Regions from separate parts of the Microlunatus spumicola genome, predicted to be linked through region 3. Evidence: predicted binding sites of a transcription regulator. Region 3 holds the regulator's gene; each other region holds the start of a gene.
What was found. The regulator HrcA, encoded in region 3, represses chaperone genes, less so after heat shock. The targets are predictions, from matches to a motif close to TTGGCACTCGNNNNNNNCGAGTGCCAA.
Positions count from the first base shown of each region.

Region 1 (2,267 bases), on a different contig from region 3:
GGCCACCACGAAGAGGGTGCCGGACGCGCCGATGACCTTCTCCAGCAGCGGGAGCAGGTCGGTCATCGAGGAGATCTTGCCGGAGTTGATCAGGATGTAGGGGTTGTCGAGGACAGCCTCCATCCGCTCCGGGTCGGTCACGAAGTACGGCGACAGGTAACCCTTGTCGAACTGCATGCCCTCGGTGAACTCGAGCTCCGTGCCCATGGTGTTGGACTCGTCGACGGTGATGACGCCGTCCTTGCCGACCTTGTCGAACGCGTCGGCGATGAGCGCGCCGATCTCGGCGTCACGCGCCGAGATGGTGGCCACCGACGCCATGTCGGAGGTCGTCTGGATCTCGCGGGCGTCGGCGTGCAGGCGCTCGGTCACGGCCGCCACGGCCGCGTCGATGCCGCGCTTGAGGCCGACCGGGTTGGCCCCGGACGCGACGGCGCGGAGGCCTTCGTGCACGAGGGCCTGGGCGAGGACGGTCGCGGTCGTCGTGCCGTCACCGGCGACGTCGTTGGTCTTGGTCGCGACCTCCTTGGCGAGCTGCGCGCCGAGGTTCTCGTACGGGTCGTCGAGCTCGACCTCACGGGCGACGGTCACGCCGTCGTTCGTGATCGTGGGGGCGCCCCACTTCTTGTCGAGGACGACGTAGCGGCCCTTCGGGCCGAGCGTGACCTTCACGGTGTTGGCGAGGATGTCGACGCCACGCTCGAGAGAGCGGCGCGCCTCCTCGTCGAACTGGAGGATCTTGGCCATGTGTGCTGTTCCTCTGTCCTGGGTCTTCGGCTGCTGCCGGACTTACTTGGTGACGACCGCGAGGATGTCGCGGGCGTTCAGCAGCAGCAGGTCGTTGCCGTCGTAGCGCACCTCGGTGCCGCCGTACTTGCTGAAGATGACGACGTCACCCTCGGCGACGTCCAGCGGGACGCGCTGGCCGTTGTCGTCGATGCGGCCGGGGCCGGTCGCGATGACCTTGCCCTCCTGCGGCTTCTCCTTGGCGGTGTCCGGGATGACCAGACCGAAGGAGGTGGTGGTCTCTGCTTCGAGCGGCTGGACGAGGATGCGGTCCTCGAGCGGCTTGATCGTGCTGGCCACGTCAGGCCCCTTTCACGTGTGTACGGATGAACGGGTGTAGGTGGCCGGGACGTCGTCGCGGTGCCGTCCCGTCCGCCGGCGCTGACCGTCGGCCGGCGCTGGCACACTCCTGTCCGGAGTGCTAATCCGACATTAGCACTCGCCCAGACGGAGTGCCAGAACGAGCGACCCGGGCGCGGGTACGTGAACGGCCCCGGGTCGAGGGGATCCGGGGCCGCACGTCGGCTCCACCTCCGGGGGGCAGGAGGCAGGCACGACCGGCGCGGACGGACCCCGTGTGCACGACGGGGGTCACGCGCCGGTACCAATTGTGACGACCTGTGTGCGAATAGCCAAACGATGCGGTGCGCTTCACACCGCCGGAGGCAGCCGCGTCACCACGAGGGCGACGGCGCCCTCCGGCGTCCGGCTCAGCAGCAGCGTCGCCGCCGCGGACCCCTTCGGCCGGAGGTCGCGGCGCAGCTGCGCGGGGTCGACGTCCAGGCCCCGGCGCTTGACCTCGAGCCGGCCGACACCCGCCTCCCGCACCCAGCGGCGCAGGACCTTCTGGTCGTACGGGAGCACGCGCTCGACGGCGAACGCGGTGGCGTACGGCGTCGCGACGAACGTGTCGGCGGTGAGGTAGGCGATCTGCTCGTCGAGCAGGCCCGCGCCGAGCCGGTCGCCGAGGACGCCGACGACACCCGCCCGGATCACCGCACCGTCCGGCTCGTAGACGTACGCGCCGGGCGGGCGGACCGGCGGCCGGCCGCCCTCGGCGACGAGGCGGAGGCCGGGCCAGAGCAGGGCGCTGCGCCGTCCCGGGGTGCTGCCGGGACCGCTCCAGACGCCCACCTCGACGACGTCGCCGTGGTGGCTCACCCACTCGGCCTCGGCTTCGGGCGGCACGAGGGCGTGCGGCAGCGCGGGCCCCAGCTTGAGCCCGAGGGCCCGGCCGTCCTCGGCCAGCGCGAGGAGCGAGATGAGGTCGGGGCTGAAGTCCTGGGCCCGCCACACGCGGCCGCGGGCGTCCCGGCGGGCGGGGTCGGCGAACACCCCGGCGCCCGGCTCGACGCCGGCCGCCAGCACGTCCGCCACGTCGGCGACGACCACCTCCGCCCGGACCCGGCCGCCGGTCGCGGCGACCGCGACGGCGAGGTTCGCGCGGGCCACGTCGGCCGTCGCCGGGTCCCGCTCGACGG
Region 1 is NZ_BAAAYR010000004.1:539,858-542,124, forward strand. Features, by position in the region: gene groL (chaperonin GroEL) at 1-747, opposite strand, end outside; gene groES (co-chaperone GroES) at 790-1,086, opposite strand; gene ABD665_RS15575 (THUMP-like domain-containing protein) at 1,438-2,267, opposite strand, start outside.
Region 1: groES (co-chaperone GroES) is a predicted target of HrcA. The motif match lies at 1,219-1,245, and genes of this name have one in related genera.

Region 2 (2,267 bases), on a different contig from region 3:
ATGCGGTGCTTGCGCTCCTTGAGCTCGACCTCGGTGGCCGCGCCGACCTTGATCACCGCAACACCGCCGGCCAGCTTGGCCAGGCGCTCCTGCAGCTTCTCGCGGTCGTAGTCGGAGTCCGAGTTCTCGATCTCGGTACGGATCTGGCTGACCCGGCCCGCGATCTGGTCGGACGCGCCCGCGCCCTCGATGATCGTGGTCTCGTCCTTGGTGACGACGACCGAACGGGCCTGGCCGAGGAGCTCGACACCGACGCCGTCGAGCTTGAGGCCGACCTCCTCGGAGATGACCTGGCCACCGGTGAGGATGGCGATGTCGCCGAGCATGGCCTTGCGGCGGTCACCGAAGCCCGGGGCCTTGACGGCGACGGACTTGAAGGTGCCGCGGATCTTGTTGACGATCAGCGCGGCCAGGGCCTCGCCGTCGACGTCCTCGGCGATGACGACGAGGGGCTTGCCGGCCTGGATGACCTTCTCCAGCAGGGGCAGCAGGTCCTTGAGCGCCGAGACCTTGCCGTTGACGATCAGGACGTACGGGTCGTCGAGCACGGTCTCCATGCGCTCGGTGTCCGTGACGAAGTAGGGCGAGATGTAGCCCTTGTCGAAGCGCATGCCCTCGGTGAGCTCGAGCTCGAGCCCGAAGGTGTTGGACTCGTCGACGGTGATGACACCTTCCTTGCCGACCTTGTCCATCGCCTCGGCGATGATCTCGCCGACCGTGGTGTCACCGGCGGAGATCGACGCGGTGGCGGCGATCTGCTCCTTGGTGTCGACCTCGACGGAGGCGAGCTGCAGCTGCTCGACGATGGCCGAGACGGCCTTGTCGATGCCGCGCTTCAGGTCCATCGGGTTGGCGCCGGCGGTCACGTTGCGCAGGCCCTCGCGGACCATCGCCTGGGCCAGCACGGTGGCGGTCGTGGTGCCGTCGCCCGCGACGTCGTCCGTCTTCTTGGCGACCTCCTTGACGAGCTCCGCGCCGATCTTCTCGTACGGGTCCTCGAGGTCGATCTCCTTGGCGATGGAGACGCCGTCGTTCGTGATCGTGGGGGCGCCCCACTTCTTCTCGAGCACGACGTTGCGGCCCTTCGGGCCCAGGGTCACCTTGACGGCGTCGGCGAGCGTGTTCATGCCACGCTCCAGGCCGCGCCGGGCCTCGGTGTTGAAAGAGATGAGTTTCGGCATGTGTGGCGAATCCTCTGCTGACGGGGTGGTTCCTGCGCTGATTCCTACTCAGGGCCCGCGACGGACGGCCCATGGGGACCTCACCCGCGTAGGAATGTGGCACTCTCGCGTGCCGAGTGCTAACCCCATGTTTAGCACTCGACCAGGGCGAGTGCAAACACCTCCCACCCCTCCGCGCGCGCTCGCGCACGTGACGCGACGTCGGGCGGAGGACGCGGTCAGGGCGTGAGCTCCGCGGCCGCCTCGGCCTCGGCGACGGGCTCGCGCGGCGCCGGCCCCGGGTCGGCCGGCGGACGCCGCAGGCTGACCGAGAGCACCGCCGCCACGGCGCAGAGCGCGGCCCCGCCGAACCAGGCGTACGTGTAGGTGCCGAAGACGTCGCGGACCACCCCCGCGCCGAGGGCCGCGGCCGCCGCGCCAAGCTGGTGCGCGGCGAAGACCCAGCCGAAGACGATGGTCCCCCGCTCGCCGAAGATGCGCCGGCAGAGCGTGACCGTGGGCGGCACGGTGGCCACCCAGTCGAGCCCGTAGACCACGATGAACAGCACCATGCTCGGGTGCACGGCGTCGGCCAGCAGCCACGGCAGCAGCAGCAGGCCCACCCCGCGGAACGCGTAGTAGAGGAGCAGCAGCACGCGGGGGTCGACCCGGTCGGTGAACCAGCCCGACGCGATCGTGCCCACGATGTCGAACAGCCCGACCACGGTGAGCAGGCCGGCGGCCGTCGTCGTCGCCATGCCGTGGTCGTGGGCCGAGGGGATGAAGTGGATCCCGATCAGGCCGTTCGTCGTCGCGCCGCAGATGGCGAACGCCCCGGCCAGCGCCCAGAAGGCCCGCGTCCGGGCGGCGACCCGGAGCGCGCCGAGGGCGATGACCGCCGCGTTCTGCGTCGCGGGCGGGGGCGGCGGCAGCACGTGGTCGCCCCCGTACGGCGGCAGCCCGAGGTCGGAGGGCCGGTCGCGGAGCACCAGCACGGCCAGCGGGAGGACCGCGAGCGCGGCGGCCGCGACGACCAGCGAGGCGCCCTGCCAGCCCACGGATCCGGCCAGGTGGGCGACCACCGGCAGGAACACGAGCTGCCCGGCC
Region 2 is NZ_BAAAYR010000004.1:667,903-670,169, forward strand. Features, by position in the region: gene groL (chaperonin GroEL) at 1-1,181, opposite strand, end outside; gene ABD665_RS16010 (MFS transporter) at 1,400-2,267, opposite strand, start outside.
Region 2: groL (chaperonin GroEL) is a predicted target of HrcA. The motif match lies at 1,313-1,339, and genes of this name have one in related genera.

Region 3 (2,267 bases):
GGGGGGCGACGACGAGCTCGACGTACAGGTCGCCGGCGGGGCCGCCACCCGCCCCGACCTCGCCGTGCGCGGCCAGGTGGATCCGGTTGCCGGTGCTGACGCCCGCGGGGATCTTGACGTTGATCGTGCGGGCCGAGCGGACCCGCCCGTCGCCGGAGCACTCCGGGCACGGGTTGGGGATGACGGTGCCGTAGCCGCCGCAGGTCGGGCAGGGCTGCGTCGTGCGGATGTCCCCGAGGAACGAGCGCTGCACGTGCGTCACGTCCCCCTGGCCGTGGCAGGTGCGGCAGGTGACGGGCTCGGAGCCCTCCTGCGCACCGCTGCCCTGGCAGAGCGGGCAGAGCACGGCGGTGTCGACGCGCAGCGGTTTGGTGATACCGAAGGCGGCCTCGGCCAGCTCGAGGTCGAGCCGCACGAGGGCGTCCTGGCCGCGGCGCACGCGCGAGCGCGGGCCGCGGCTGGTCTGCCCACCGAACATCGCGTCGACGAGGTTGCCGAAGTCGAAGCCGCCCTGCGCGCCGAACCCGCCGGAGAAGCCCCCGCCCAGGCCGCCGCCCAGCGGGTCGGCACCCCGGTCGTAGAGGTCCTTCTTCTTGGGGTCGGCGAGGACCTCGTACGCCTCGGCGACGGCCTTGAAGCGCTCCCCCGCGTCGGCCTCGGTGGCCACGTCCGGGTGCAGCTTCATCGCGAGCTGCCGGTACGCCTTCTTGATCTGCTCGGGCGTGGCGTCACGGGAGACGCCGAGCGTCTCGTAGTAGTCAGCAGCCATGGGTGCGGCGCTCATCCTTCGTGCTCAGGTCCTCGGTCATCGATCTCGTGAACATCACTGGGCGAGGAACCGGCCCACGTACCGCGCGACCGCGCGGACGGAGGCCATCGTGGAGGGGTAGTCCATCCGGGTCGGACCGACCACCCCGAGGGTGGCGCGGCTGCCGTAGCCGCTGGCGACGACCGAGGTCGTCTGGAGCTCTTTGAACGGGTTCTCCTGCCCGATCCGCACGGTGACGACGTCGGCGCTCGCCTCGCCCAGCAGGGTGAGCAGCACGACCTGCTCCTCGAGCGCCTCCAGCACCGGCTTCATGCTGCCCGGGTCGGTGGCGTAGCGGGTGAGGTACGGCATCCCGCCGATGACCATCCGGCTCGAGGTCTCGCTGCCCAGCATCTCCAGCAGCGAGGTGATCACGGACTGGCCGAGCGTGAGGGTCTGCGGGGCCAGCGAGGTGAGCAGCCCGGTCAGCCCGACGGCGGCCTCCTCGGGCGTCCGGCCCGCGGCCGCGGCGTTCAGGTGCGTCCGCAGGTCGCCCAGCGTCGTCTCGTCGAGCTCGGGCACCTCGAGCGAGCGCTGCTCGACCCGGCCGCTGGAGGTGATGAGCACCAGCAGCACGCGGGTCGTCGACAGCGACACCAGCTCGACGTGACGGACCGTGGAGTGGCTGAGCGTCGGGTACTGCACGATCGCCACCTGCTGGGTCGCCTGCGCGAGCAGCCGGACCGTGCGGAGCAGGATGTCGTCGAGGTCGAGCGCCCCGGACAGGAAGGTCTGGATCGCCCGCTGCTCGGCGGCCGACAGCGGCTTGACCTGGCCCATCCGGTCCACGAACAGCCGGTAGCCCTTGTCGGTCGGGATGCGGCCCGCGCTGGTATGGGGCTGCGTGATGTAGCCCTCCTCCTCCAGCGCCGCCATGTCGTTCCGCACCGTCGCCGGGGAGACCCCGAGGTCGTGCTTGTCGACCAGCGCCTTGGACCCGACCGGCTCCTGGCTGGAGACGTAGTCGGTGACGATGGCGCGGAGCACCTGCAGCTTGCGGTCGTCCATACCGGTCACCCCCTTCGCCTGACTTCGCAACACCCGACCCCACGCCGCCGTGGCTCTTGGCACTCGCGTGGGGTGAGTGCCAGTGTAGTGCCGTGACCGACCCCGCGGACCCCTCGACAGGCCCAGGTCCCGGGGAGGGGGCCCCCGACACCGGGGCCTTCCGCCTCGGCCCGTGGGAGGAGCTCGCCCCGTCCGTGTGGCGGGCGGTCGCCGAGCCGGACGCGGTGAACCTCGTGCTGGTCGCCGGCACCGGGCGCGCGCTGCTCGTCGACACCGGCTCGAGCCCCGAGCAGGGCCGGGCCGTGCGGGCCGCCGTCGCCGAGGTGACCGACGTCCCGCTGGAGGTCGTGGTCGTCACGCACGCCCACCGCGACCACCTGCTCGGGCTGCCGGCCTTCGCCGACCTCGTCACCGTCGGCCACGAGGACGTTCCGGGCCCCAACCGTCCGAT
Region 3 is NZ_BAAAYR010000001.1:1,479,233-1,481,499, forward strand. Features, by position in the region: gene dnaJ (molecular chaperone DnaJ) at 1-769, opposite strand, end outside; gene hrcA (heat-inducible transcriptional repressor HrcA) at 824-1,816, opposite strand; gene ABD665_RS06700 (MBL fold metallo-hydrolase) at 1,909-2,267, shown strand, end outside.